One region of the Streptomyces sp. NPDC039430 genome, then DNA from elsewhere that is predicted to be linked to it. Evidence: riboswitches for the same ligand, from Rfam matches in the RefSeq annotation. Region 1 holds a riboswitch; each other region holds the start of a gene.
The links. Region 1 has a riboswitch for cobalamin ahead of ACZ7LS_RS04380 (ABC transporter substrate-binding protein). Riboswitches for the same ligand answer to the same signal wherever they lie in the genome.
Positions count from the first base shown of each region.

Region 2: another riboswitch for cobalamin. It lies ahead of ACZ7LS_RS21400 (5-methyltetrahydropteroyltriglutamate--homocysteine S-methyltransferase); the one in region 1 lies ahead of ACZ7LS_RS04380 (ABC transporter substrate-binding protein).
Region 3: another riboswitch for cobalamin. It lies ahead of cobN (cobaltochelatase subunit CobN); the one in region 1 lies ahead of ACZ7LS_RS04380 (ABC transporter substrate-binding protein).
Region 4: another riboswitch for cobalamin. It lies ahead of ACZ7LS_RS32690 (cobalamin biosynthesis protein); the one in region 1 lies ahead of ACZ7LS_RS04380 (ABC transporter substrate-binding protein).

Region 1 covers NZ_JBVKAK010000001.1:1,016,671-1,023,936, reverse strand. Annotated here, with positions in the region: gene ACZ7LS_RS04405 (nicotinate phosphoribosyltransferase) at 1-435, opposite strand, end outside; gene clpS (ATP-dependent Clp protease adapter ClpS) at 576-881, shown strand; gene ACZ7LS_RS04395 (DUF2017 domain-containing protein) at 881-1,459, shown strand; gene ACZ7LS_RS04390 (amino acid permease) at 1,794-3,260, shown strand; gene ACZ7LS_RS04385 (M67 family metallopeptidase) at 3,386-3,799, shown strand; cobalamin riboswitch at 3,821-3,967, shown strand; gene ACZ7LS_RS04380 (ABC transporter substrate-binding protein) at 4,017-5,015, shown strand; gene ACZ7LS_RS04375 (FecCD family ABC transporter permease) at 5,024-6,064, shown strand; gene ACZ7LS_RS04370 (ABC transporter ATP-binding protein) at 6,061-6,837, shown strand; gene ACZ7LS_RS04365 (putative leader peptide) at 6,907-7,020, shown strand; gene ACZ7LS_RS04360 (MoaD/ThiS family protein) at 7,129-7,266, shown strand, end outside.
Region 2 covers NZ_JBVKAK010000008.1:207,029-214,294, reverse strand. Annotated here, with positions in the region: gene ACZ7LS_RS21420 (aldehyde dehydrogenase family protein) at 113-1,624, opposite strand; gene ACZ7LS_RS21415 (PQQ-dependent sugar dehydrogenase) at 2,086-3,225, shown strand; gene ACZ7LS_RS21410 (PAS domain S-box protein) at 3,515-4,144, shown strand; gene ACZ7LS_RS21405 (PP2C family protein-serine/threonine phosphatase) at 4,163-4,690, shown strand; partial or broken gene ACZ7LS_RS21400 (5-methyltetrahydropteroyltriglutamate--homocysteine S-methyltransferase) at 4,639-5,436, opposite strand; cobalamin riboswitch at 5,599-5,816, opposite strand; gene ACZ7LS_RS21395 (methionyl-tRNA formyltransferase) at 5,903-6,850, opposite strand; gene ACZ7LS_RS21390 (lysine N(6)-hydroxylase/L-ornithine N(5)-oxygenase family protein) at 7,102-7,266, shown strand, end outside.
Region 3 covers NZ_JBVKAK010000021.1:36,993-44,258, reverse strand. Annotated here, with positions in the region: gene cobN (cobaltochelatase subunit CobN) at 1-2,389, opposite strand, end outside; cobalamin riboswitch at 2,427-2,578, opposite strand; gene cobG (precorrin-3B synthase) at 2,836-4,377, shown strand; gene ACZ7LS_RS33220 (precorrin-8X methylmutase) at 4,374-5,036, shown strand; gene ACZ7LS_RS33215 (precorrin-2 C(20)-methyltransferase) at 5,033-6,850, shown strand; gene ACZ7LS_RS33210 (cobalt-precorrin-6A reductase) at 6,790-7,266, opposite strand, start outside.
Region 4 covers NZ_JBVKAK010000020.1:50,951-58,216, forward strand. Annotated here, with positions in the region: gene ACZ7LS_RS32665 (hypothetical protein) at 1-529, opposite strand, end outside; gene ACZ7LS_RS32670 (alpha/beta hydrolase) at 960-2,087, opposite strand; gene ACZ7LS_RS32675 (class II aldolase/adducin family protein) at 2,190-2,852, opposite strand; gene ACZ7LS_RS32680 (inorganic phosphate transporter) at 3,029-4,312, shown strand; gene ACZ7LS_RS32685 (hypothetical protein) at 4,327-4,554, shown strand; cobalamin riboswitch at 4,768-4,964, shown strand; gene ACZ7LS_RS32690 (cobalamin biosynthesis protein) at 4,948-5,976, shown strand; gene ACZ7LS_RS32695 (cobyric acid synthase) at 5,973-7,266, shown strand, end outside.

The DNA of each region.
Region 1 (7,266 bases):
CGCCGAGTCATGGTTGAGGATCGACAGGATCACGGTCTCCAGCAGCACGCACTCGGCGAAGGAGCCCTCGACCCGCAGGATCGGCGAGCCGGGGAAGTACACCTCGCCCTCCGGATAACCCCAGATGTCCCCGCTGAAGCGGTACGAGGCCAGCCATTCGAGCGTCGCCGCGTCCACGATCCCCTGCTCCCGGAGGAAACCCAGCACATCCGCGTCGAACCGGAAGTTCTCCACGGCGTCCAGGACGCGTCCGGTGCCGGCCACGACCCCGTACCTGCGTCCCTCGGGCAGCCGCCGGGTGAAGACCTCGAAGACCGAGCGCCGGTCGGCCGTGCCCGCCTGGAGCGCCGCCCGGAGCATCGTCAGCTCGTACTGATCAGTGAAGAGCGCGGTCGACGGCACGTCCACCGGCAAACCCAGATCCGCAGTGTTCATACGACGATGCTACCCAATACTCGTCACCTTGACGATTTCTCGTGGCCGTTTGTGCGACACGCCGCGACGGGTGGCAGCATGGGTCATGTGAGGCTGTGAATTCCGGCACGCCCCCGCAGAGAAGAAGGTCGTCCCGAACCGTGAGTGTTGCCCCGACTGAGATCGAACGCCCCGAATCGGCCGAGGAGACTTTCGCCGTCCCCGAACCCGACGTGCCATGGGTGACGATCGTGCACAACGACCCGGTCAACCTGATGAGTTATGTGGCGTACGTCTTCCAGACCTATTTCGGCTATCCGAAGGACAAGGCGCACAAGCTGATGCTCGACGTCCACCACAAGGGCCGCGCGATCGTCTCCAGCGGGAGCCGCGAGGAGATGGAGCGCGACGTACAGGCGATGCACGGATTCGGGCTGTGGGCCACCCTCTCGCAGGACCGCGCCTGATGGCCGGGCAGTTCGAGGCGATCCCGGGCGGCGGCGCGGCCGTCGCGCTCGACGAGGTCGAGGTCTCGATCCTGCGCTCGCTCGCCGTACAGCTGCTGGAGCTGATAGGGCCGGGCGACGAGCCGGCCCAGGGCGAGGACCCGCTCGCCTCGCTCTTCAGCGAGGGTCCGAGCGAGCCGCCGGCCGACCCGGCGCTGGCCCGGCTCTTCCCGGACGCGTATGGCGATGACGACGACGAACTACGCGAATTCTCCTCGGAGTTCAGACGGTTCACGGAGAACGATCTGCGCGGCCGCAAGCGCGAGGACGGCCTCGCGCTCGTCCGCACGCTGGACGCGCTCGCCGTGGAGGGCGGGGGCGCCGCCGTACTCAAGCTGACCCCCGACGACTGCCGGCACTGGCTCGGCGCCCTCAACGATCTGCGGCTGACGATCGGCACGCGCCTGGAGGTCACCGACGAGGACGAGGGCGGCGAGCTGTACCGGCTGCCCGACTCCGACCCGCGCAAGCCGATGGTGATGGCGTACCTCTGGCTCGGCGCGCTCCAGGAATCGCTCGTCGAGACCCTCATGCCTTGACCCCCGCGTGTCATATGCCGGTTGCCCGCAAGCCCCCTTCCGTACGCTCAGGTGACGCTCAATTCGGCATAACGATCCCGTCACCGCTCCGGCGACCTTTGCGGTTCGCGGTGCGATTCGTCCGCTTCTCCCTGTGGCCTGTGCCACAGCGCGCTCCGCTGGCCGCCCGGTCCGCCGTGATAGATCTGCACGACCCCCCGGGGACGCCACCCCTGTCCCCGGGGGTGCTTCGGCCGGCCGACCGCCGGCGGCACTCCATCCATATCCGGGGGGATCAGGAACTGGTCCGTGGCCGAGAACGGCGCGGATCTGTATGGAGAAAGGGCGCACGACCATGACCTCTGCGCAGGTCGACAAGGAGTACGGCGGCGACGGGACCGCCGGAGGACCGGCCGGCGGCGGCACCTCGGAAGAGGGCTACGAGCGCGGACTCGGCAGCCGTCAGGTCCAGATGATCGCCATCGGCGGCGCCATCGGCGTCGGGCTCTTCATGGGCGCCGGAGCGAACATCGCCAAGGCCGGACCCAGCATCATCCTCATGTACGCCCTCGCCGGCGTCGTGATCTTCTTCATCATGCGGGCGCTCGGCGAGCTGCTCCTCTACCGGCCGGTCTCGGGCTCCTTCGCGGAGTACGCCAGAGAGTTCCTCGGTCCGTTCTTCGGCTTCGCCACCGGGTGGACGTACTGGCTCATGTGGGTCGTCACCGGGATGGCGGAACTGACCGCCGCGGCCATCTACATCCACTTCTGGTTCCCCGAGATCCCGCAGTGGGTCAGCGCGCTGGTCTTCCTGGTGGTGCTCTTCGGCGTCAATCTGATCTCGGTGAAGATCTTCGGCGAGGTCGAGTTCTGGTTCTCGATGATCAAGGTCACCGCGATCATCGGAATGATCGTCATCGGTCTCGGCGTGCTCACCCTCGGCTTCTCCGACGCCGGTGACACGGCGAGCGCCTCCAACCTCTGGGCCCACGACGGGATCTTCCCCAACGGCATCGGCTCCAGCCTGATGACCCTCCAGGGCGTCATGTTCGCCTACCTCGCCGTCGAGCTGGTCGGCGTCACCGCGGGCGAGTCCGAGAACCCGGAGAAGACCCTCCCCAAGGCGATCAACACACTGCCCTGGCGCATCATCGTCTTCTACGTGGGCGCGCTGACCGTCATCCTCGCGGTCGTCAAGTGGACCGAGTTCTCGGCGGGCGCCAGCCCCTTCGTCCACGCCTTCGAGAAGATGGGCATCCCGCTCGCGGCCGGCATCGTCAACTTCGTCGTACTGACCGCCGCGCTCTCCTCCTGCAACTCGGGCATGTACTCCACCGGCCGGATGCTGCGCGACCTCGCCGCCAACAGCGAGGCGCCGAAGCTCTTCGGCAAGCTCAACTCCCGCAAGACCCCGGCCTTCGGCATCACCGTCTCCGTCGCCCTCATGGGCATCGGTGTGGTCCTCAACTACATCGTCCCGGAGAAGGCCTTCGGCTATGTGACATCCGTGGCCACCGCCGCCGGTATCTGGACCTGGATGATGATCCTCATCAGCCATATCCGCTACCGCCGCGGGGTACGGGCGGGCCTGCTGCCCGCGTCGTCGTTCCCCGCCCCCGGCGGTTCGGTGTTCAGCTGGGTCGCGGTGGGCTTCCTCGCCCTCGTCACCTGCCTGATCGCGTACGACAAGGACGCGCGGGTCTCCCTCTACGTGGGGGCGGTCTGGGCGGTCTGTCTCGTCATCGGCTGGCAGTACCTCAAGCGCCGCGCCCCGCGGACCGCGGCGGGCGACTCCACCCCGGAGTACGCCTCCGCGGAGTAACCGCGCCGAGGCCCCGACGGCCCTGACCAAGCCGAGGCCCCGACGGCCCCTGCCCGACGGCCCCTGGAAACCGGGAAACTCCCTCCCGGATCCGGGGGCCGTACTCGTCCCTTTATATTTTCTCCATGCTCACCATCACGCAGGCCCTGCACGACAAGATCGTCGAGCACGCGCGCGCCGACCATCCCGACGAGGCGTGCGGCGTGGTCGCGGGCCCCGCCGGGACCGGCCGGGCCGAGCGGTTCATCCCCATGCTCAACGCCGCTCGCTCGCCCACCTTCTACGAGTTCGACTCGGCGGATCTGCTCAAGCTCTACCGGGAGATGGACGACCGCGACGAAGAGCCGGTGATCATCTACCACTCGCACACCGCGACCGAGGCGTATCCGTCCCGTACGGACATCACGTACGCCAACGAGCCGGGCGCCCACTACGTCCTCGTCTCCACCGCCGACCACGACGACTCGGGCCCGTTCCAGTTCCGCTCGTACCGCATCGTCGAGGGCGAGGTCACGGAAGAGGACGTCGAGATCGTCTGAGGCCGGGATCGGCCGAGGCGCCGGTCGCGGCGCTCGCCAGGTCTGACACACTGAGCGCCGAAACCGAGGCGGTGGGGATCAGGAAGCCGGTGCGAATCCGGCGCGGTCCCGCCACTGTGACCAAGCCCAGCTTGGCAGCCAGGAACTGACCTGCCGCCCTTCTCCCACCAGCCAGGGGACGCGGAAATCCCCCGGAGGAGGCCCTGCCGTGTCTGTGCTGTCCCGGCGCCGCCGTGCGCTCACGTCCGCCGTCATATCCGCCGTACTGCTCCCGCTCACCGCCTGCGGCGGCGCCGCCACCACGGACGCGAAGGACGGCGCGCGGGCCGCGGCCACCGCGCCCGGCTTCCCGTACACCGTCACCAACTGCGGCGTGAAAACCACCTACCAGGCGCCGCCGAAGCGCGTCGTCACCATGAACCAGCACGTCACCGAAGTGATGCTGGCGCTCGGCCTGGAGAAGTCCCTCGTCGGCACCGCCTGGCTGGACGACCGGATCCTCCCCGCCTACGAGAAGGCGTACAAGAGCGTCCCGGTGCTCGCCAAGGAGTACCCCTCCAAGGAGCGGCTGCTCGCCGCCAACCCCGACTTCGTCTACGGCGGCTACGCCAGCGCCTTCGCCGCCAAGGACGGCCGCGGCCGCGACGACCTCCAGTCCGCCGGCATCCACACCCGGCTCAACGTGGAGAACTGCCCCCGCGGCAGGACGACCCTCGACGACATCTACCGGGAGGTCCGCGAAACGGGCCGCACCTTCGGCGTCCCCGACCGCGCCGAGAAGTGGATCGCCGCCGCGCGCACCACCGTCACCGACACCGCCGCCCCGCTCAAGGGCGTCGAGCCGCTCTCCGTCTTCGTCTACGACAGCGGCGACAAGACCGCCTTCACCGCGGGCGGCACGGGCATCGGCAACGAACTGATCACCCGCGCCGGCGGCCGCAACGTCTTCGCCGACCTCGGCAAGTCCTTCGGCGACGCCACCTGGGAACAGGTCGTCGCCCGCAAGCCCGATGTCATCGTCATCTACGACTACGGCTCCACCACCGTCGCCCAGAAGAAGAAGCGACTGCTGGAGGACCCCGTGCTCAAGGACGTACCGGCCGTCAGGAACAAGCGGTTCGCCGTCATGCCGCTCTCGGACGTGGTCCTCGGCGTACGCGCGCCCGACGCCATCGAACGGCTCGCCGCGCAGCTCCACCCCGAGTCCGTCAAGTAAGCCCCGCCATGACCAGGACCACCCCGCCCGGCCACGGGCGGCTGCGCTACACCCTCGTGCTCGGCTGCCTCGCCGCCGCGCTCGCCACCGCCGTCCTCGCGGGACTCGCCCTCGGCTCCGTACGCATCCCGCCCGGCCAGGTCATCACCATCCTCACCGGCGGCGCCGACCCCAGCCCCTTCCGCACCATCGTGCTCGACGTACGGCTGCCCCGCGTGCTGCTCGGCGTGATCGTCGGCGCCGGGCTCGCCGTCGTCGGCACCGTCCTCCAGGCGCTCGTACGCAACCGGCTCGCCGACCCCTTCCTCCTCGGCATCTCCTCCGGAGCGTCCGTCGGCGCCGTACTCGTCATGGTCCTCGGCGTCGGCGGCGGGATCACCACCACCGTCGCCATGCCCGCCGCGGCCTTCGCCGGCTCGCTCCTCGCGATGGCGCTGGTGTACGGGCTGGCCCGCCGGCGCTCCACGATGACCGGCGGCCGGCTCGTCCTCGCCGGGGTCGCCGTCTCGTACATCCTCTCCGCGCTCACCACCCTCATCCTGATCGTCTCGGCACGCCCCGAGCACTTCCAGGAAGCCGTCTACTGGACCTTCGGCGGCCTCGGCAGCGCCCGCTGGTCCACCCTGCTCCTGCCCGGCGTCGTCCTCACCCTCGGCACCGCCCTCCTCATGGCCCTGGCCCGGCCGCTCGATCTGCTGCTGGCGGGCGAGGAGGGCGCGACCGCGCTCGGCCTCGACACCTCGCGCTTCCGCGCCGCGGTCTTCGTCCTCGCCTCTCTGGTCACCGGCGTGATGGTGGCCGCCAGCGGCGCCGTCGGCTTCATCGGGCTGCTCGTCCCGCACGCCGCCAGAATGGCCGTCGGCGCGGGCCACCGCGCCCTGCTGCCCGTCGCGGCACTGGGCGGAGCCGTCCTCCTCGTCGTCGCCGACCTCGCGGCCCGTACCGTCGCCGCGCCCCAGGACGTGCCCGTCGGCGTACTCACCGCGCTCACCGGCGGCCCCGCCCTGCTGTGGCTGATGCGCCGCCGCCCCGAAGGAGCCCCCGTATGACGGCGACACTCCGGCTCGAAGGACTCTCCTGCACCATCGACGGCCGGCGGCTCGTCGACAGCGCCGACCTGACCGCCGCCCCCGGCGAGACCGTCGGACTCGTCGGCCCCAACGGCAGCGGCAAGACCACCCTCCTGCGCTGCGTCTACGGAACGCTCCGCCCCAGCCACGGACGGGCCCTGCTCGACGGCGACGACCTGCTCGCCATGACCCCCAAGGCCAGGGCACGCCGCGTCGCCACCGTCCCGCAGGACGGACAACCGGACTTCGAGCTGACCGTCCGCGAGGTCGTCGCGATGGGCCGCTCCCCGCACAAACGCTTCTGGGAGGCCGACACCGCCGCCGACGCCGCCCTCGCGGAAGCCGCACTCGGCCGCGTCGGGATCGCCGGCCTCGCGGACCGCGCGTTCCCCTCCCTCTCCGGCGGCGAACGCCAGCGCGCGCTGGTCGCCCGTGCCCTGGTCCAGCGGCCCGCCCTGCTCGTACTCGACGAGCCGACCAACCACCTCGACATCCGCTACCAGCTCGACATCCTCACCCTGATCAGGGAGTCCGGGACCACCAACCTGCTCGCCCTGCACGATCTGAACCTCGCCGCGTACTACTGCGACCGCGTCTACGTCCTGCAGGAAGGCCGGATCGTGGCCTCCGGCACACCGCACGAGGTCTTCACCGCCGAACTGCTCGCCACCGTCTACGGGGTGACCGCCGAGGTCAGCACGCACCCCGCCACCGGCGCGCCGACCGTCGTCTATCTCCCACCGTCCGCCTGACGGATAGGGACCGTCCGGGATACGAGATCACATGCCGGAGCGCCGACCGGGAATCGTTACGATGACCGCATGGTTTTCCCTGACGTGAGCGACAAGACGCCGAGCACCCCGCTGCTCGTGGCGCGGCTGCACGTCGACCTGTGCCGCCTCGCCAGTGCCATCTGTCCCAGCGCCGCGAGCTGAGCGACACCGCTTCCTGCCGCGATCCGGCTGTCCGCACCACGTATCCCCTCGCGCGGGGGCCCGAGCCGCGCGCCCGTCACGCCCTCTCCCGACACAGGAGTCCATGCCATGGCCATCGAGGTCCGCATCCCGACCATCCTCCGCACCTACACCGACGGCGCCAAGGCCGTCGAGGGCAGTGGCGACACGCTCGCCAAGCTCTTCGACGACCTCGAAACCCGGCACGCCGGCATCCGGGAGCGGCTC
Region 2 (7,266 bases), on a different contig from region 1:
GTATGGGGATGCGCGGGGGCCGGGGACGGTCCTCCCCGGGCGGTGGTGTGATCCGGATGGCACCGCGCCCGGCGGCGTCCGGGCCCATCCCACCTCATCCGGGGCCGTTCTGTCACCATTGGATTGTTTTCGTTTCCATATATTCGAGGAGGCCGTGTACGCCCAGTTCCCGGCCGATTCCGGATTGTTTGTATCCGCCGGTGGGGGCGAGGACGTTGAACTCGCCGTTGTTCACGGTGACGAGCCCGGCCCGGATCCGCCGGGCGATCCGCTCCGCGCGGAGCGGATCGGCACACCACACCGCTCCCGCGAGTCCGTAGATCGAGTCGTTGGCGATCCGGACGGCCTCCTGCTCGTCCCGGTAGCGCATGAGGCACACCACCGGGCCGAAGATCTCTTCCCTGGCGATCGTCATGTCGCCGGTGACGTCGGCGAAGACCGTGGGGAGGACCCAGTGGCCCGCGTCCAGGCCGTCGGGAATCCGGTCCCGCGGAGCGCTGCCGCCGGCGACCAGACGGGCGCCCTCCGCCACCCCCCGCTCGATATGGGACAGCACACTGGCGTACTGCCTGGCCGTGGCGACGGGACCGAGGTGGTCCCCGGCCGCGGCCGGATCGCCGAGCCGCCGGCGGCCGGCCTCCGCCGCGGCGAGCGCGACCGCCTCGTCGTACACCGCGTCGGGCAGCAGTACGCGGGTGCACGCGGTGCACGTCTGCCCGGAGTTGAAGAAGGCGTCGGCGAGCGCCACCCGTATGGCCCGGTCCAGATCCTTGACCGTCCGGCCGTCCCGCTCGTCGGCGAGGATCACCCGGGCGGACTTCCCGCCCAGCTCCAGACCCACCCGCTTGACGGTTTTGGCGGCGGCCGCCGCGACGGAGCGGCCCGCCGCGGTGGAGCCGGTGAACGAGACCGCGTCGACGTCGGGATGGGAGGCGAGGGCATCGCCGACCACCGCGCCCGAGCCCGTGATGAGGTTGAACACCCCGCCGGGCGCGCCGACGGCGGGGCACGCGTCGGCGAAGACCTCGGCCAGCAGGAAGGCGTTCAGCGGGGCGTCGCAGCTCGGCTTGAGGACGACCGTGCAGCCCGCGGCCAGCGCCGCCGCGACCTTGGCCGCGGCGAGGTAGAGGGGGTAGTTCCACGGTGTGATGGCGGCGACGACGCCCACCGGTTCCCGTACGACCTGGGAGGACCCGATGCGTTCCTCCCACGTGTGGCCGGCCAGGATGTCGGCGTAGGAACGGAACACCTCGGCCGCGAGACGCGTCTGCGCGTGGAGGGCGTTGTCGAGCGGGGCGCCCATCTCCGCGCCGATCACCTCGGCGAAGTCCGCCTCGCGTTCCCGGATTCCTGTCGCGACCGCGGTGAGCAGCGCCCGGCGGGTGGCGACATCCGCCGCCGCCCAGGCCGGGAACGCGGCGCGGGCCGCGGCCACCGCGCGGGACACATCCTCCGGCGTCCCGTCCGGCACCTGGCCCACCGCGCCGCGGCCGGTGGGATCGGTCACGACGGTGTACGGGCCGCCGGGCCCGCCGCAGGGAGCCTGCCACGCGCCGCCTATCCGGAAGTGCGCGCGTTCCGTATCGAGGCGGCTTCTGGTGGTGTGGGTGACCGGATGACCCATGGTCGTGCTCCTCAAGGGCGACTGGGGATTCGGTGGACGGCGCGACGGGGCGGCGGGGGGAGCCGTGCCTGGCTGGTTCCGAACGGTAGGTCGCTACTGATTCGAGAGTCAATAGAGGTCGCGTAATTGCTGACTCTCGAATCAATATCCGGCCGTGCGTTTCGCCGCCCGGGTGGGCTTGGCCTGGGTGAGCGCGTCCCGGGCATGCGCCGAGGGACGTGGTGGCGACGGACGTGACCGCGAGCGGAAACGGGAAGCGGAAACAGGAAGCGGGGCGGAAAGGTGAACGGAGGCGCAGGGGCTGGGTATTGGTCTAGGCCAAGCCGTCCTGTCCCTGTATCCTCATCCGTAGCCAGTAGCACACAATCCCCCCACCCAGGTTGCGTGCTGGCACGGGCGACGCCCCTGACAACTGCCCAAAGCAGCCGGGTTCCCCCCATTCGCCGACCAGGAGGGTCACGGTGAAAATCCGCACCAGAAGCTCGGCGGTCATCGGCTCCATCTGCCTCGTCGCTTCCCTCGCCTTCACCACGGCGTCCGCCGACGAGCCCGCGGCCCCGCGTCAGGCGGCGGCCGAAGTGGCGCTCACGAAAGTGGCCACAGCCCAGAATCCCATCGCCGGCGCCGCCGGGCCCGGTGGCACGGTCTGGATAGCCGAACGCGCGGGCACCGTAAGGGTCCTGGGCGATCAGGGGCTCGGCGCCCCCGTCCTCGACATATCGGGCGAGACCACCACCGACGGCGAACGCGGCCTGCTGGGCATCGCGTTCGACAAGAAGTTCGCGCACTTCTACATCTCGTTCACCGACCTCGAAGGCACCAGCACCGTGGACGAGTTCGCCGTACGGCGCGGCAAGCTCCAGCCGAACACCCGGCGCACGGTCCTCACCCAGACGCAGCCGTACGCCAACCACAACGGCGGCGACATCAAGTTCGGCCCCGACGGCTATCTCTACATCGCGTTCGGCGACGGCGGTTCGGGCGGCGATCCGCACGGCAACGGGCAGAAGCTCGACACGCTGCTCGGCAAGCTCCTGCGGATCGACCCGCGCGGCGGCGAGCCGTACGCGATCCCGGCGGACAACCCGTTCGTGGACGACCCGAACGCCAAGGGCGAGATCTGGGCGTACGGGCTGCGCAACCCGTGGCGGTTCTCCTTCGACGCGGACAAGGGCGACCTGCTGATCGCCGACGTCGGCCAGAGCGCCTGGGAGGAGATCGACTGGGCCCCGGCGGACAGCGAGGGCGGCGAGAACTACGGCTGGTCCTCGATGGAGGGCAACCACCCCTTCCGGGGCGGGACGGAGCCCGCGAACCACGTGCCGCCGATCCACGAGTACGACCGTAACGGGCTGGGCTGCTCGGTGACCGGCGGTTACGTCTACCGGGGCGACGCGATCCCGGAGCTCAAGGGACAGTATCTGTTCGCCGACTACTGCGACGGCACGGTCCGCGCTCTGCGGATGGAGAACGGCAAGGTGACCGGCGAGAGCGACCTCGGAGTCAACGGCGGCGAGACCATCTCGTTCGTGCAGGACGGCGACGGCGAGCTGTATGTGCTCGGCATCGGCGGCAGCATCTCCCGTATCGACCCGGCGTAACCAACGAGCCCGGTTCGACGGGGCGGCGGATTGCCGGCCCATCGCCCCGGCGGATGAAACACAGCAGGTCAGGCCCGGTGCTGAGAAATCAGCACCGGGCCTGATGTGGTGTACGCCCCCGACAGCGCACCACGGAACGTGACCACGCGGCCCCGGCCGGTACGGTGCGTCGCCGACCGTCTCGGGAGACCATGGAAGCACCGGAAGGGCACGGGGATCATTCCGGCGCCGCGGCTCCGGGGCCCGCGCCGGAAGCGCCCCGCACCGGCGGGTGGAAGGAGCGACCGGGATGGGTGGGACGGGACCCCGCGACGCCGGTGGCGCCGGCGACTTCTCCGGCCCTTTCCCGGAGTGGCCGAGCGGGGTGCTGGACGCCCTCGGTGTCGCGGTGGTGGCGCTCGGCAGAGCCGGGCGGATCATCCTCTGGGGCGCACGGGCCGAGGAGCTCTTCGGCTACTCCGCGCGGGAAGCGCTGGGACGGCACGCGGCACGGCTGCTGGCCGACGACCGGTGCGCGGACCTGGTGGCCGGCCGCGATCACAGCGGCGGCCCAGGCACGCCGGCGCCTGGCCCTGAGCGCCGAGGGCTCCGCCCGTATCGGAACCACGCTGGACATCACACAGACGGCCCGGGAGCCGGCCGATGTCCTGGTGCCCGGACTCAGCGACATCGCGGTGGTGGACGTACTCGACTCCACCCCGGGCCATCGCCGGCCCGCGGCACTCGACAGCGGCCCGGTGGTCGTGCGCCCCCTCGCGGTGAAGGCCGCCTGCCCCACAGAGGTGGCACCCGCCGTCGGCACCGCCGACGAGCTGGTCCGCTACGACGCCGACCGGCTGGTCACCCAGTGCCTGCGGACCGGTCACCCGGTCATGGTGGCGCACGTGGACGAAGGAGATCTGGCGCGCATCGCCCGTGACGCCGGAGCGGCCGCTGCCTGGCCGGGAGCGGCATCCAGTCATATCTCGCGATTCCGCTGACCGCCCAGGGCGAGCCATCGGGAGTGCTGAGCCTGACGCGCGGTCCCAACGCGCTCCCGTTCACGGCGGACGACTCGATCCTGGCCGGTGACCTGGCGGGCCGGACCGCGGTGTCCCTCGACAACGCGCGCCTGTACGAGAGCGTCCGCGACACGGCGGTGACACTCCAGCGCAGCCTGTTGCCGCGGCCGGCGCCGCCCGAGAGCCTGGAGGTGGCCACGCGCTGCCAACCCGCGGTGGCCGCCAACGAGGTGGGCGGCGACTGGTTCGATGTCATCCCCCTCGCGGAGGACAGGACCGCGCTCGTGGTGGGCGATGTGATGGGCAGCGGCATCGCCGCGGCAGCCGCGATGGGGCGCCCGCGCACCGCCACCGCCACGCCGGCCGACCTCGGCCTCCCGCCCTCCGAGGTGCTGCGACACCTCGACAAGATCACCGGTGCCTTCGCCAGGACGGGAAGGGCCTCGCCGAGCCGGTCGAAGTAGGAGGCGACGAGCAGTTTCGGCCGGTCGGCCGCACCGCCGAGGTCGCGGTACGCACGGGCGGCGGCGTTCAGCTCGGCGGGCGTGCGGTCCTGGGCCAGGGCGGGCTCGTCGAGCTGGACCCACTCGGCGCCGGCGGCGCGCAGTGCGGCGAGCACCTCGGCGTAGACGGGCAGCAGCCGGTCCAGGAGGGTGAGTGGTTCGAAATCGGCGGCCACCCCCGGGGCCGGCTTGGCCAGCAGGAGATACGTGACCGGGCCGACCAGCACCGGGCGGGCGGCCAGTCCCAGCGCGAGGGCTTCCCCCAGCTCGGCGACCTGCTTGGCGGAGTCGGCCGCGAAGACCGTGTCCGGCCCCAACTCGGGGACCAGATAGTGGTAGTTGGTGTCGAACCACTTGGTCATCTCAAGGGGGGCCACGTCCTGGTTGCCGCGCGCCATCGCGAAGTAGCCGTCGAGCGCGCCTGCTTCGACGGCCGCGCGGTGCCGCTGGGGGACGGCGCCGACCATGACACTGGTGTCCAGGACGTGGTCGTAGTACGAGAAGTCACCTGTCGGCACCTCGCTGATGCCGGCGTCGGCCAACTGCCGCCAGTGCGAACGGCGCAGGTCCTTGGCCGTCTCCTGGAGGGCGTCGGCGGTGACGCGGCCCTTCCAGTAGCCCTCGATGGCCTTCTTCAGTTCACGGTTCCGGCCCTGGCGGGGGTAGCCGCACACGGTGGCCCGTGCTGCCGCGGACTTCGCTGTCACGGAAATCTCCTTCGCGAGAAGATTCCTGAACTCCCGGAGACGGGACGCGAACGCGAAGGGGTGACGAACCGGACGGACCCGGCGCGCGCGTCGGCGCGGCCTTCCGTCTGGTGATGTACGCCGACCCGCCCACGAGGTCACCGGGATATCCGCACGCGATCGGTCACGTACGGGCAACGGGCAGGTCTTCGGACTCGCGGGCACGTCTGCCGGGGCAGATTCCTACTGGCCGTCGCTTCCCAGATCCACGGTCGGATCCAGTGCGTATGACGGCGGTCGTTCCCGCTCACCGCTGCGGGGCAGTCCCGGATTCCCACCGGGTTCCCTCTTACGACGCGCCTGCCTGGCGGACAGGGCGAACCAGCTGCACGGTCCACCCTGGAGGGCGGACCGTTTCTCGCGCACCACCGCTCACATTCCGGAACGTGACGTGGGACGCGGGATCCGCGTCGCCAGGGGCCGGTCCTCAGGGACGGCTGGTGAGGTAGCCGCCCATGGAGGTGAAGTACTCGGTCGCGGGCAGCTCGCGGCCGTCCTCCGTCCGTACGCGGGTGATGGCCAGGCCGTGGTTCCGTCCGGTGCGGGCGTCCGCGCCGGCGACGATCACCACGCCCTCGCCCTCGCGGTAGAAGACGCGGCCGGGCGTGCCTCCGTAGCGGCCCTCCGAAACGACCGCGGTCAGCACCTCCAGACGCTTGCCCCTGTGGAAGGTGAAGGCGCTCGGGTACGGCGCGGACTGGGCGCGGACCAGCCGCTCCAGGACGTCGGCCGGCCAGTCCCAGTTGATCCGGATGTCCTCCTCGGCCCGCTTGTGGAAGAAGGTGGCCCGGGAGCGGTCCTGCTGGGTGAACTCGGTCTGCCCGGAGGCGATCCGGTCCAGGGCGCCGACCGTCACGGGGGCGATGAGGCCGACCGTCTTGTGGAACAGGTCGGTGGCGGTGTCGGTGGGCTCCACCGGCACCGCGCGCTGGTCCACGATGTCGCCCGCGTCGAGCACCTCGTCCATCATGTGGGCCGTGACGCCGACTTCGGTCTCCCCGTTGATGAGGGCCCAGATCAGCGGCGAGAAGCCGGCGTACTTCGGCAGGAGCGAGTCGTGGATGTTCAGTGTGCCGAAGCGGGGAAGGCCGTAGATCCGCGGCGGGATCCATGTGCGCCAGTTGTTGGCCACGATGATGTCCGGGCCGGCTTCCTTGAGCCGCTGGAACAGCTCCTCGTCGTCCGGCCTGTTGCGGATGATGACGGGGACGCCGTGCTCCTCGGCCAGGTCGGCGACCGAGTCGCTCCAGATCTTCTCGTAGGCGTGCTCGCTCTTGGGATGCGTCACGACCGTCACCACGTCGTGCTCGGAGTCCAGGAGTGCTCGCAGCGTGCGATGTCCCCAGGTCTGGTAACCGAACATGACGACCCGCATGGGGTTCCTCCTCAGAAGAGCGAATGATCGCAGTAAGTAAAGCAAGCCTTACCTAAGGATGCAACGGGCGCCGTTTCCAGGCCCGTTCGACGCCGAGGTGGGCCGCTTGCCCGATTCGTCCGGTCGACAGGTCGAGCTAGGTCAGGTTAGCTTTACCTAAGTTCGACTGGCCGGTGTCCTCGGCGGGCTCGGCGTCTTCGTTTCTTCTCACCCACGCCTGACAGGCGGCTGTCCCGCACGATGGGAGTGACATGTCACAGGTTCTTCCTGGCGACGCACCTCTGATCCACGACCTCATAGGAATCGGCTTCGGGCCGTCCAATGTGGCCATGGCGATCGCGCTCAGCGAGCACAACGCGAGCGTCGGCAGGCAGGAGGCGGTCACTGCTCACTTCTTCGAGAGCCAGCCGAGCTTC
Region 3 (7,266 bases), on a different contig from region 1:
ACCCGCCGCTCAGCGCGTGCACCACATGCTCGATCTCGTCGATGGTGCCCGCGAGCCGCGGTACGACCTCGCGCGCCGCGAAGTCGAGGATCGCCGCGACCCCCGCCGGGAGGCCCTCGGCGACGCCCTCCACCGCCGCCGGGTCCCAGTCCGCGTCCTCCATCGCCTGGACGAGCGCGCGGGCCCGCTCCTCCGCCGCGTCGGCGTCGGTACGGGTCGCGGCCGACTCGTCGAGCCCGAGGGCCTCGCGCAGACCGGGCAGGGAGGCCGTACCGCCCCAGATCTGCCGGGCGCGCAGGATCGCCAGGACCAGGTTGACGCGCGCCTCGCCGGCCGGCGCGCCGCCGAGCACATGCAGACCGTCGCGGATCTGCGCGTCCTTGACCTCGCAGAGCCAGCCGTCGACATGGAGCAGGAAGTCGTCGAACCCGTCGTCGTCCGGCCGGTCTTCGAGCCCGAGGTCGTGGTCGAGCTTCGCCGCCTGGATCAGGGTCCAGATCTGGGCGCGGATCGCGGGCAGCTTCGCCGGGTCCATGGACGAGATCGCCGCGTACTCGTCGAGCAGCTGCTCAAGGCGCGCGATGTCGCCGTACGACTCGGCGCGCGCCATCGGCGGTACGAGATGGTCCACGAGCGTGGCGTGCACGCGCCGCTTGGCCTGCGTGCCCTCGCCCGGGTCGTTGACCAGGAACGGGTAGATCAGCGGCAGGTCGCCGAGCGCGGCGTCGGGGGCGCAGGCCGCCGACATTCCCGCGTTCTTGCCGGGCAGCCACTCCAGATTGCCGTGCTTGCCGAGGTGGATCATCGCGTCGGCGCCGAAGCCGCCGTCCTCGCGGGCGGCCTGGATCCAGCGGTAGGCCGCCAAGTAGTGGTGCGAGGGCGGCAGATCGGGGTCGTGGTAGATCGCGATGGGGTTCTCGCCGAAGCCGCGCGGCGGCTGGATGAGGATCAGCAGATTGCCGCGCCGCAGGGCGGCGAGCACGATGTCGCCGTCCGGGTCCCCGCCCGCGCCGACGCGGCTGCGGTCGAGGAACATCTCACCGGGCGGCGGCCCCCAGTGCCGCTCCACCGACTCGCGCAGCTCGGCGGGGAGTTGGCCGTACCACCGCCGGTAGTCGGCGGCCGGGATACGGACCGGGTTACGGGCGAGCTGCTCCTCGGTCAGCCACTCCTGGTCATGGCCGCCGGCCTCGATGAGGGCGTAGATCAGCTCGTCGCCGTCGCCGGACGCCAGCCCGGGGACGGGCTCGGAACCGAAGTCGTAGCCCTCCTCGTCCAGCCGGCGCAGCAGGGACACCGCGCTGGCGGGGGTGTCGAGACCGACGGCGTTGCCGATACGGGAGTGCTTGGTGGGGTACGCGGAGAGGACCAGCGCGACGCGCTTCTCGGCGTTCGTGACATACCGCAGCCTGGCGTGGCGTACGGCGATCCCGGCCACGCGGGCGGCCCGCTCGGGGTCGGCGACGTAGACCGGCAGACCGTCCGGGTCCAGCTCCTTGAAGGAGAACGGGACGGTGATCAGGCGGCCGTCGAACTCCGGCACCGCGACCTGCGAGGCGGCGTCCAGCGGGGACAGCCCCTCGTCGCTCTCTTCCCAGGCGGCGCGGCTGCCGGTGAGGCAGAGGGCCTGGAGGATCGGTACGTCGAGCGCGGCGAGCGCCCCCGCGTCCCATGCCTCGTCGTCCCCGCCCGCCGACGCCTCGGCGGGTTTGGTGCCGCCGGCCGCGAGCACGGTCGTGACGATGGCGTCGGCCTCGCGCAGGGCCACCAGCAGCTCGGCCTCGGGCGCGCGCAGGGAGGAGACGTAGAGCGGGAGGGCGCGGGCGTCGGCGGCCTCGACGGCCTCGCACAGCGTGTCCACGAAGGCGGTGTTCCCGCTGAGGTGGTGCGCGCGGTAGTAGAGCACGGCGACCGTCGGCCGGTCGGCGCCCGGCGCGGTGGCCCGTACCGGACGGGGCACCCGGCCCCAGGTGGGCGCGGCGGCGGGCGGCTCGAAGCCGTGGCCGGTGAGCAGGACCGTGTCGGAGAGGAACCGCGCGAGCTGGTCCAGGTTGGCCGGACCGCCGTGCGCGAGATAGGCGTGCGCCTCGGCCGCGATACCGATGGGGACGGTCGACGCCTCCATCAGCTGGGCGTCGGGGGCCTGTTCACCGGTGAGGACCACGACGGGCCGGTCGCCCGCGAGCAGCAGGTCGATCCCGTCCTGCCAGGCGCGCAGCCCGCCGAGGAGCCGTACGACCACGAGGTCGGCGCCGTCGAGCAGCGCGGGCAGTTCGTCGAGCGCGAGCCGGGCGGGGTTGGCGAAGCGGTACGGGACGGGCCCGCCCGCCGCGTTCGCCGCGCGGGCGCTCAGCAGATCGGTGTCGGACGTCGACAGGAGCAGAAGCATGCGGCGTCTGGCCTTCCTCGGGGTCCGCGCCCCGGGCGAGGTGTGGAGGACGGCGGGAGTTCCTGGCTCGCCCGGCTGCTGCCGGACTCACAGTGGCGGGACCGCGCCGGGTTCGCACCGGGCTTCCTCCCCAAGACGCCGTCGCTGGCGTTGACGGGCCTGGGCAGACCCGTCGTCTGCATAGTAAGTGCTGAGGTCACGGGCGGGGGAGGGTGCCTGGAACGCGGGCCGGTAGGAGGCCGATACGAGGCTGATACGGGCCCGACAGGGGCGGGAGCGGGCCGGGCGGTGGCCGGACGGTGGCTGGGTGATGGCTGGATGGCGACCGGGCGGGTGACCGGGCGATGGCTGGGTGGCGAGCGGCGCCGTGGCCGGCCGTGGTGGCCGGAGAGGCGGCCCGGCGGCGGGACGGGAGCGGGCGTGGGCGCGTGGGTATGCTCGCCGCCATGCCGCCCACCTCGCCAACACCCGTGAACCGGGACGAAGCGCCCCCGCGGGCCGCCGTACGGGAGTCCTCGCAGGAGTCCGTACGGGCCCCTCTGCGGGAGCGCGGCGACGCCTGCCCCGGCGCGCTGCGGCTGCACACCGCGGACGACGGCCGGCTGGCCCGGTTGCGGCTGCCCGCCGGACTTTTGACGGTCCGTCAGGCGGAGGTACTGGCGGACGCGGCGGAGCGGCTGGGCGACGGACATCTGGACCTCACCTCCCGCGGCAATGTGCAACTGCGCGGCCTGGACGACGTGGGCGGGAACCGCGGCGCGGAACTCGCCGGGCTGCTGCACGAGGCCGGGCTGCTGCCCTCGGAGACCCACGAGCGGGTACGGAACATCGTGGCGTCACCGCTGGCCGGGCTCGACGAACTCCCGTCCGCCGACGTCCAGTTGTGGGCGCGTGAGCTGGACGGGCTGCTGTGCGCGAGCGCGCGGGCGGCGGCGCTCTCCGGGCGGTTCCTCTTCGCGCTGGACGACGGACGCGGTGATGTGGCGGCCCTCGGCGCCGATGTGACGTTGCTCGCACGCGGGGACGAGTCGGTTGTCGTACGTATCGGGGCAAACAGGTCGGGCTTGCGCGTGACCCCCGAGGACGCACCGCGCGCGGCCCTGTTGGCGGCGGAGACGTTTCTCACGGTCGCGGAGGCGAGTGGCTCGGGGGCGTGGCGGGTACGGGAATTGCCCGCCGAGTACGGCCGGGGGCTGGAGGCGGCGGTACGGGCGGGGCTGGGGGACGCCGGGATCGGGACGGAGTACGTGACGGGGGCGGAGGCGGCGGGTGCGGGGCCGAACCACCCGGGTCCGGGCTCGGGCTCGGGCTCGGGCTCGGGCTCGGGCTCGGAAGAGGAGCTTCCCATTCCGGACCCCGTTCCGGATCACGTTCCGAGCCCTGCTCCTCGTCCCGTTCCGAGCCCTGCGTCCGGTCCCGTTCCAGGTCCCGTTCCTGGCCTCGTACCGTCGCCCGACGGGACCATGGCCCTCTCCGTCCACGCCCGCCTCGGCCGGCTGACCGTGGCGCAGTGGCGGCTGCTCGCGGCGGCGGCGAACGGACCGCTGCGCGTGACCCCGTGGCGCGGAGTGATCGTGCCGGGGGTGGCTCCGGCAGCGGCCGGCTCCGCCCTGGACCGGCTCCGTACGGCCGGGCTGATCACCGGCCCAGGCTCCCCCTGGCACGGCGTCGGCGCCTGCACCGGCCGGCCCGGCTGCGCGAAGGCGCTGGCGGACGTACGGTCCGACGCGGCGGCGGCCGTGTCCCACGGCTCGGGCGGCCTGCCCGTCTACTGGTCGGGGTGCGCACGCCGCTGCGGCCATCCGCGGGGCCGGTGGGTGGATGTGGTCGCGACGGGCGAAGGCCGTTACGACATCTCCGTACAGGGAGACGCCCCGGACACCACCCCGAAGTCCCCCACCACAGGACCGGAACTCGCCGACGCGGTTGCGGCGGCACGCACAACCCCTTTGACGAGTTCGACGAGTTCGACGAGTTCGACGAGATGAGCGAGAAGACCACGGTGTCCACAGTGCCCACAGGGTTCGAGTACGAGAAGGACGGCGCGGCGATATACCGCCAGTCCTTCGCCACGATCCGCGCCGAGGCGGACCTCACCGGGCTGCCGGCCGAGGTCTCCCAGGTCGCGGTGCGGATGATCCACGCCTGCGGCATGGTCGACCTGGTCCGCGACCTCGCCTTCAGCCCCGGTGTGGTGGTCCGCGCCCGCGAGGCGCTGCGCGCGGGCGCGCCCGTGCTGTGCGATGTGGCGATGGTCGCCAGCGGGGTCACCCGCAAACGGCTGCCCGCGGACAACGAGGTCGTCTGCACCCTCTCCGATCCGTCGGTGCCCGCGCTCGCCGCCGAGCTGGGAACGACACGCAGCGCCGCCGCGCTGGAGCTGTGGCGGGACCGGATGGAAGGCGCGGTGGTGGCCGTCGGCAACGCGCCGACCGCCCTCTTCCGGCTGCTGGAGATGATCGAGGACGGCGCCCCGCGCCCGGCGGCGGTCATCGGAGTGCCGGTCGGTTTCATCGGCGCGGCCGAGTCCAAGGACGCGCTCGCCGGACACCACTCCGGCCTGGAACACCTGGTCGTACGGGGACGGCGTGGCGGCAGTGCCCTCGCCGCCGCGGCCGTCAACGCGATCGCGAGCGAGGAAGAATGAGCGCCCGGAGCATCACCGACGAGCAGGGCGCGGACGTCCGGGCGGCGGACACGGGACGCCGGGCGGGCACGGACGCGGGCACGGACGTCCGGGCGGACGCGGGCACGGACGTCCGGCCGGACGCGGGCACGAACGCGGGCACGTCCGTGGGCCGGCTGTACGGGGTCGGTCTGGGGCCGGGAGACCCGTCCCTGATGACCGTACGGGCCGTACGGGTCATCGCCGAGGCCGATGTGATCGCGTATCACAGCGCCCGCCACGGCCGGTCCATAGCCCGGTCCATAGCCGCCGAGCATCTGCGCGCCGATCACATCGAGGAGCCGCTGGTCTACCCGGTCACGACCGGGACCACCGACCACCCCGGCGGCTACCAGGGCGCGATGGACGAGTTCTACGCCGAGTCGGCCGCCCGGCTCGCCGCCCATCTGGACGCCGGGCGGACGGTCGCGGTGCTCGCGGAGGGCGATCCGCTCTTCTACGGCTCGTACATGCATATGCACAAGCGGCTGGCCGCCCGCTATCCGACCGAGGTCATCCCCGGTGTGACGTCCGTGAGCGCGGCGGCGGCGCGGCTCGGTACCCCGCTCGTCGAGGGCGAGGAGGTGCTGACGGTCCTGCCGGGCACGCTGCCGGAGGAGGAGCTGACGGCCCGGCTGGCCTCGGCGGACTCGGCGGTGGTGATGAAGCTCGGCCGTACGTTCCCGGCCGTACGGCGGGCGGTCGAGCGGGCGGGCCGGCTGGCCGACGCGCGGTACGTCGAGCGCGCCACGATGAGCGGTGAACGCACCGGGGCGCTGGCCGACACGGACCCGGAATCGGTCCCGTACTTCTCGGTGGCGGTGCTGCCGAGCCGCGTCGCCGCGCGTGCGGCAGCGGGGTCGGCCGAGGAACCGGCTGAACGCACCTCCGGCGAGGCGAGCGGTCAAACGGCCGGCGGGGCGACCGGCGCCGTCACCGGCGCTGTCACCGGCGCGTTCACCGGCGGGGCGACCGGCGCGGTCACCGGCGAGGCGACGGGTGACGTGGTGGTCGTGGGGACGGGCCCGGCCGGGCCGCTGTGGCTCACGCCCGAGACGCGCGGCGCGCTCGCCGCCGCCCAGGATCTCGTCGGCTACACCACCTATCTGGACCGTGTTCCGGTCCGCCCCGGCCAGCGGCGCCACGGCTCCGACAACAAGGTGGAGTCGGAGCGCGCGGAGTTCGCCCTCGACCTCGCCCGGCGGGGCCGGCGCGTGGCCGTGGTCTCCGGCGGCGACCCGGGGGTCTTCGCGATGGCCACGGCCGTACTGGAGGCCGCGTCCGCCGATCCGTACCGGGATGTGCCCGTACGCGTACTCCCGGGGGTGACGGCGGCCAACGCCGCCGCGGCCCGGGTCGGCGCGCCGCTCGGCCACGACTACGCCGTGCTCTCGCTCTCCGACCGGCTCAAGCCGTGGGAGGTCATCGCGGAACGGCTGCACGCGGCGGCGGGCGCGGATCTGGTGCTGGCGCTCTACAACCCCGGTTCCGCCAGCCGGACCTGGCAGGTCGGCAAGGCCCGCGAACTCCTCCTGGAACACCGCGCGCCCGACACCCCCGTCGTCCTCGGCCGGGATGTGGGCGGGCCGGAGGAGAGCGTACGGATCGTGCGGCTGGCCGATCTCGATCCGGCGCAGGTCGACATGCGGACGATCCTGCTGGTCGGCTCGTCGCGGACGGTGACCGCGCGGCGGGGCGAGGACGGGGACGAGACGGTGGTGTGGACGCCGCGCCGCTACCCGGAGAGCCCGGAAAGCCCTGGGGGCACGGTCAGCCCCGGAAACCCGGGAAGCTGAGCCAGCCACTCCACCGCGCCCTCGACGGTGGCCACCGGGACCACCCCCTCGGGGACGGCCGGCCGCCGGACGACCACGACCGGTATCCCCGCCTCGCGGGCGGCCGTGAGCTTGGGCGCGGTGGCGGCGCCGCCGCTGTCCTTCGTCACCACGACGTCGATGCGATGGCGGCGCAGGATCTCCCGCTCGCCGTCGAGGGTGAACGGCCCCCGGTCCAGGAGCACTTCCGTACGGGCCGGGCACGGAGGTTCCGGGGCGTCCACGGACCGTACGAGGAACCACACCGCGTCGAGGTGCTCGAAGGCGGCGAGCCCCATCCGCCCGGTGGTGAGGAAGACTCGCGCGCACCGCAGCGCGGCCAGCTTCCCGGCGGCCTCCGCCAGGGAGCCGGCCGTATGCCAGTCGTCACCGGCGAC
Region 4 (7,266 bases), on a different contig from region 1:
GCACCTCGCAGCGCTCCTCGTGGAGTTCCGCGACCCGCTGCTGGAGGAGATCGAGCAGGGCCGGTACGAGCACCGGTCCCGCGGAGAGCTGGAGGAGGGAGAGCACCTGAGGAACGGCCTCGACGACCTCGGCGACCGTGGAGGCGGCGACATCGTCGGGCGCCGGGTGCACGAGCGACCAGGCGTCGAAGAGCGCCACCCAGCCGCGCTGGACCGCGCTGTCGTCGCGGTCCCACGCCTGGAGCCGCCAGCCGGGCCGTACGGCGGTGCCGTGCAGCTCGACGAGTCCGGCCAGCCGGGCACGGTCCCAGCCCGCGCGCACCTGGTCGGACGTCAACTCCAGCGCCACGGCGGCCCGTTCCGCCGCCGCCGCGTCGAGCGGCCCCGCGCCGGGGTCCCGGTCACCGGCCGCCCAGCGGGCGATCCGTACCGCGTCGGCGAGGACCGCTCTCGCCTGACGGGCCAGCTCCGCCGGGGGCGGAGTGCCCTCGGGCGGCCGGGGTGCCGGACGGCTGCGCCCGTCGGTCACAGCCCGTCGGGCCGTGGCCAACGGCCGCGGGCGGACGAGTCGGAGTCTGGAGTTGCGCGCCAATTGCTCATCAGGCTTTCGGGACGTCACGGGGGCAGTCTTCCCGGTGACCGCCCGAAAGCCCAAACGGAACCTGTTCCAGCGGTACGGGAAGGGCGGAAGAGGCCCGTTCCACGCGGGTGCCGCGGGGCACGGAAGGGAAGGAAGACGCCTGTTGGAAAGGGACGTGACAGCTGGTGGAGCGCTCTGTGGCGGGTGGCTCCGGTGGGTCGCAAGGTGCGTGAAGGAGGCGAAGCGGAGCGTCGGGCGTCGCATCGGATCCCGCCACGGCGCCGCATGCCGGAAAGATCCGTCAGACACCGGTAAAGCGCCCCCTGGGGCGGCGCCGTCCCGGGTGCCGCGCCGGGCGCCGCCTCAGGGAGGTCAGCCGCTACATCAGGGGGGTGAGGAAGCGTCGGAGCACCTCTTCGTATCCCGCCGGGTCCGCGTTCCACATGGCGCCGTGCGGGGCGTGCGCGACGGCGTGCAGGCTGATCAGACCGGAGCGGTGGGCGGCGAGTTCGCGGGAGGGGTTCCAGGACGCGAGGGTGTCGTCGGGGCCGTGGAAGATCAGCGTCGGAATGTTCAGCCTGCCGGGGTCGGCGGCCTGCCGCAGCCGGTCACCGTCGAGACCGGCCCTGCCCTGGGCCGACCGGACCGCGAGCGGCAGCAGCGGCGTGGGGACACGGCGGGCGGTGGCCAGCGCCCGCAGGGTGGCCTCCGCGTCCAGCACCGGCGAGTCGAGCACCAGCCCGGCGATCCGGGCGCGGAGCGGGGAGCCGGCCGCCGCGCCGAGGGCCATCGAGGCGCCGGTGGACCAGCCGTGCAGCACCACGCGCTCGGCGCCGTACCGGACCGCGTAACGGATCGCCGCGTCGAGGTCACGCCATTCGGACTCGCCGAGGTGGCCGAGGCCGTCCGGGGAGCGGGGCGCCCCGGGATCGCCGCGATAGGCGAGGTCGAGTACCGGAAGTTCCTGTTCCGCGAGGAACTCCATGACGTTCAGGGGGTGCTCCCGGGTGGTGCCGAGACCGTGCGTGGTGATCACCCAGGTGTCTCGCACCCCGGGTACGAACCAGGCGGGCAGGGGGCCGAGTTCGCCCGGGATCATCACGTCCTTGTGGCCGAGGCCGAGCGCGGAGGTGGGATCGCCGCTGTGGACCTGCGGGGTGAGGCGTACCCGGGTGCCCGGGAAGAGCGAGCCGTGGCTGACGCGCTCCAGCCGGCGCACCACGGTGTCCGCGGCGTGTTCCACCTCGTCCAGGACCGGCCCGACGACCGCGTGGACGCCGGGGCCCTCGATCCCGTACGTACCGGGGCGCAAAGAGGCGAGACAGCGGGTCAGGGCGATCTGTCCGGCGGCCGTGGCGTGCACGGTGAGACGGGGGTCGCCCGGCAGGGGACGGCCCGGCGGCGTCCTGAGCGTGGCGTCGCCTGCGTAGCGGCCGGCCGCGAACGCGGCCGCGCCGACACCGATGACTGTGGAGACGGCCGCAGCCGTCGCTTTGGCGGGGCGCACGTTCCCAGTGTGGTCACCCCCGGCGGGCTCGGCCAGCCGGGGGTGACCGTCGGGGTGCCCGAGATGCCCGGTCCCTGTCGAGCGCCCCGCCGGAAACGCTGGTCAGCCCCGCTGTCCGTACCCCTTCAGCTTCTGTCCGACCTCGTCCAGCTGGGCCTCGGTCAGCAGCGTGGGGGTGCGGCCGGGCAGCGAGTTCGCCGTGAGCCACAGGCGGCACATCCACTCCAGCTGCGCCGTGCGGTCGTAGGCCTGGGCGAGGCTGTCCCCGTAGGCGACCGTGCCGTGGTTCTGGAGGAGGCAGGCGTTCCGGTCGCGCAGGGCGTCGAGCATATGGGCGGCCAGTTCGTCCGAGCCGTACAGCGCGTAGGGCGCGACCCGGACGGCGCCGCCGTGGGCCGCCGCCATGTAGTGGATCAGGGGCAGTTCGGGGACGAGGGTGGAGACGGCGGTGGCGTGCACGGCGTGGGTGTGGACCACGGCCGTCGCGGAGGTGTTCCGGTAAACGGCGAGGTGCAGGGGCAGCTCACTCGTAGGGGTGAAATCGCCGAGGACCTGCCGGCCGTCAGGATCGACGCCGACGGCGTCCTCGGAAGTCAGCTGGTCATACGGGACCCCGCTCGGCGTGACAAGGATCAGTTCGCCGATCCGTACCGACACGTTGCCCGATGTGCCGACGACAAGTCCTTCACCTGCTGTTCTCCGGGCGGTGGCGATGAGTTCACGCCAGGCCCCGGCTATCGCGTCCCGGCTCCGCTGATCAGTCATAAGAGAATCCTGTCAGGCGGAAGCAAGACGGCCCAGGGCACTTCAGCAGAACAGGCGGGCGATTTCTCCACACATGGGGACACCGCGAAGACGAGCCCAGTTCATCTTCCGTTCACTCTGACTCCCTACGTTCACCGAGGCCACTGACGTCAAAAGATTGCCTGGGTCCTGGGTCAATGGAACACATCACGCTGCTGCTCGCGATCGTGATCGTGACGGCTCTCGTGTTCGATTTCACGAACGGCTTCCACGACACCGCGAACGCGATGGCGACGACCATCTCGACCGGCGCTCTGAAGCCCAAGATCGCGGTGGGCATGTCCGCCGTCCTGAATCTTGTCGGCGCGTTCCTGTCCGTGGAGGTCGCCAAGACGATCTCCGGCGGACTCATCAACGAACAGGGCATCAGAACAGAAGTGATCTTCGCGGCGCTCGTCGGCGCCATCCTGTGGAACCTCTTCACCTGGCTGCTCGGCCTTCCGTCGAGCTCCTCCCACGCACTCTTCGGCGGCCTGATCGGCGCCACCCTGATGTCGGTCGGCGCCTCCGGGGTCAACGGCGGCGTCGTCATCACGAAGGTGCTGATCCCCGCGCTCGCCGCGCCGGTCGTCGCCGGTCTCGCGGCGCTGCTCGCGACGCGGCTGACGTACCGCATCGGCCGCCGTACGGACGACAAGGCGACCGCCAAGGGCTACCGCGCCGGGCAGATCGCCTCCGCCGGTCTCGTCTCCCTCGCGCACGGCACCAACGACGCGCAGAAGACGATGGGCGTCATCACCCTCGCGCTGGTCACCGGCGGCGTCCTCGCCCCGGGCTCCAACCCTCCGATGTGGGTCATCGTCTCCGCTGGAGTGGCGATCGCGCTCGGAACGTATCTCGGCGGCTGGCGCATCATCCGCACCATGGGCACCGGCCTCACCGATCTCCAGCCGCAGCAGGGCTTCGCCGCCCAGACCAGCGCCGCGACCGTCATCCTGGCCTCCTCGCACCTGGGCTTCTCGCTCTCCACCACCCAGTCCTGCTCCGGCGCCGTGATGGGCGCGGGCCTCGGCCGCAAGGGCGGGGTGGTCCGCTGGTCGACCGCCAGCCGGATGTTCATCGCCTGGGGACTGACCCTGCCCGCCGCGGGCCTGGTCGCCGCCGGGGCCGAGTTCCTGACCGGCCAGGGCGGCTGGGGCGTCGCGGTCGTCGCCGTCCTGCTCGTCGCGATCTCCGGGGCGATCTGGCTCGCCTCGCGCCGCCGGCGGGTCGACCACACCAACGTGAACGAGAACGAGGCCGGAGCCGTCGGCGCGGCGGAAGGCGCCGGGACCACCGAGCCCGCGGGCGTCGTCACCGCCGCCATCGCGGCCGTCACCCCGCCGCCCACGGCCGGTGCCGCGCAGGAACTGTCGACCACGATCCCGGCCCCTGGCTCCACGGACGCCGCGGGCGAGCCCGCGCGAACCGCCACGGTGTAAGGAAGAGAAACCGCATGAACATCGACTGGGCAGCACTCGGTTCCGTCTTCGGTGTCAGCCTCGTGGCCACCGTCGCTCTCGTGGGCCTGTTCACCCTCGGCATCGTGGGCCTCGCCAAGCAGGAGCAGGCGAGCGCGCAGGGGGCCGCCGGCTCCGTGGCCCTGGCCCGCGTGGGCGCGTACGCCTGCTTCGCGCTGTGCGTGGCGGCCGTCGCGTACGGGATCTATCTGATCGTCGCCTGACCGGGCGGCGGATCGACCGCGCCACCTCGACCCGGGCCGGCCCCGGCGCGTCCGTCACGCGCCGGGGCCGGTTCACGTGCCGGGCCGGTTCACGGTTCACGTGCCGGGCCGGTTCTTCGGTGCCCGTGCCAGGCCGGTTCTTCGGTGCCCGTGGGGCTGGGGTGGCGTGTGGGGCTCGGCACACTGTCCCGTCGCTGGTCAGGGATGAGTTGACGGGTGTTTGCGCTGCGTGGTGGACTTCCGGGGCCATTTGACGACGGCAGAAGAGGAAGCCGGTGCGAATCCGGCGCGGTCCCGCCACTGTCACTGCGAGCCACGTCTCCAGGAGCCAGGAACTCTCGCCGCCGCATCACGTCGAGCCGGGGCGCGGACCCTGAGTGAGGACATTTCGCCATGCCTGGCCGCCGTTCGGCCGTCGTGCGCGGCCGGGGTCGGCCCGCCGAGCGTGTTTTCGCCTACGGCGCCGCCGTGGGCCTCCTGGGTGATCTGCTGTTCGGCGATCCGCGCCGGGGCCATCCCGTCGCCGCGTTCGGCCGGGCGGCGACGGCCGTCGAGCGGAGGCTGTGGCGCGACCACCGGGGCTGGGGCGCACTGCACACCGCGGTATGCGCCGGAGGAGCCGCCGGGGTCGCGGCGCTGGCGGCCCGGGGCGTACGGGACCACCGCACCGCCTCCGTGGCGCTGACCGCCGCCACCACCTGGGCCGTGGTCGGCGGCACCTCGCTGGGACGTGAGGCACGCGCCATCGGCGCCGCGCTCACCGCCGGGGACGTCGAACGGGCCAGGGAGCGGCTGCCGCGGCTGTGCGGCCGTGACCCGCGGGCGCTCGACGGACAGCAGATCGCGCGCGCCGTGGTGGAGTCGGTCGCCGAGAACACCTCCGACGCGGTCGTGGGCGCGCTGGTGTGGGGGGCGGTGGCGGGCGTGCCGGGGCTCGCCGGATTCCGTGCCGTGAACACGCTGGACGCGATGGTGGGTCATCTCTCGCCCCGGTACCGCAGGTTCGGCTGGGCCTCGGCCCGGCTCGACGATGTCGTGGGCGCGCCGGGCGCCCGGCTGACCGCCGTACTCGCCGGTGCGCTGGCCGGCGGGGTCGGCGGCGATCCCGGCGCGGCCCTGCGGGCGGTACGGCGGGACGCCCGTAAACACCCGAGCCCCAACGCGGGCCCCGTGGAGGCGTCGTTCGCCGGCGCGCTGGGCGTACGGCTGGGCGGGACGCTCGCGTACGGCGGGCGCGTGGAGCACAGGCCGGTGCTGAACGGCGAGGGCCGGCCGGCCGGGGTCGCGGACATCGAGCGGGCCGTACGGCTGTCGCGCCGGGTGACCGTGGCCGCCCTCGCGGTCTGTGTGGCGGGCCGTTTCGGGTACGGACTCGCCCACCGCGCGCTACGCCGTGGGACCGGGCGAAAGGGACGCGGATGAGCAGGGGCGGGCGCGGCGGGGGGCTGCTGATAGCCGGCACGACCTCCGACGCGGGCAAGAGCGTGGTCACGGCGGGGATCTGCCGCTGGCTGGTGCGCCGTGGGGTGAAGGTCGCGCCCTTCAAGGGGCAGAACATGTCGCTGAACTCGTTCGTGACGCGCGAGGGCGCGGAGATCGGCCGGGCCCAGGCGATGCAGGCCCAGGCCGCCCGGATCGAACCGACGGCGCTGATGAACCCGGTCCTGCTGAAGCCCGGCAGTGACCGCAGCAGCCAAGTGGTGCTGATGGGGCGGCCGGTGGGAGAAATGAGCGCCAGGGGGTTCTTCGGGACCTCTCAGGAAGCGTCCCCGGGGCGGACACCGCACGAGGGGCGGCGGGAATTGCTGCTCGGGCCCGTCCTGGAGTGCCTGGAGCGGCTGCGCGGCAGCTACGACGCCGTGATCTGCGAAGGGGCCGGCAGCCCCGCCGAGATCAATCTGCGCCGTACCGACATCGTGAACATGGGCATCGCGCGGGCCGCGCGGCTGCCGGTGGTGGTCGTCGGGGACATCGACCGGGGCGGCGTCTTCGCCTCGTTCTTCGGGACGACGGCGCTCCTGTCCCCCGAGGACCAGGAGCTGATCGCGGGCTATCTGGTCAACAAGTTCCGGGGCGACGTCTCCCTGCTCGAACCCGGTCTTGAGATGCTCCGCGGGATCACGGGGCGGTCCACGCTCGGCGTCCTGCCGTTCCGGCACGGTCTGGGCATCGACGAGGAGGACGGGCTGCGCGTCTCGGCGCGCGGCGCCGTACGCGAGTCGCCTGCCGCTCCCCCGTACGGCGAGGACGTGCTGCGGGTCGCGGTCTGCGCCGTACCGCTGATGTCCAACTTCACCGATGCGGACGCGCTGGCGGCGGAGCCGGGGGTCGTCGTGCGGTTCGTGGACCGGCCGGAGGAGCTGGCCGACGCCGATCTCGTGGTGGTGCCCGGCACGCGCGGCACGGTCAAGGCGCTGGCGTGGCTGCGCGAGCGCGGGCTCGCCGACGCGCTCGCCCGGCGGGCCGCGGAGGGCCGTCCCGTCCTGGGGATCTGCGGCGGCTACCAGCTCCTGGGCGAGCACATCGACGACGAGGTGGAGTCCCGGGCGGGCGCGGTGCCCGGCCTCGGACTGCTGCCGGTACGGGTGCGGTTCGCCCGCGAGAAGACCCTGGCCAGGCCGGTGGGCGTGGCCCTAGGCGAGACGGTGGAGGGGTACGAGATCCATCACGGCGTCGCCGACGTACGGGGAGGCGACGCCTTCGTCTCCGACA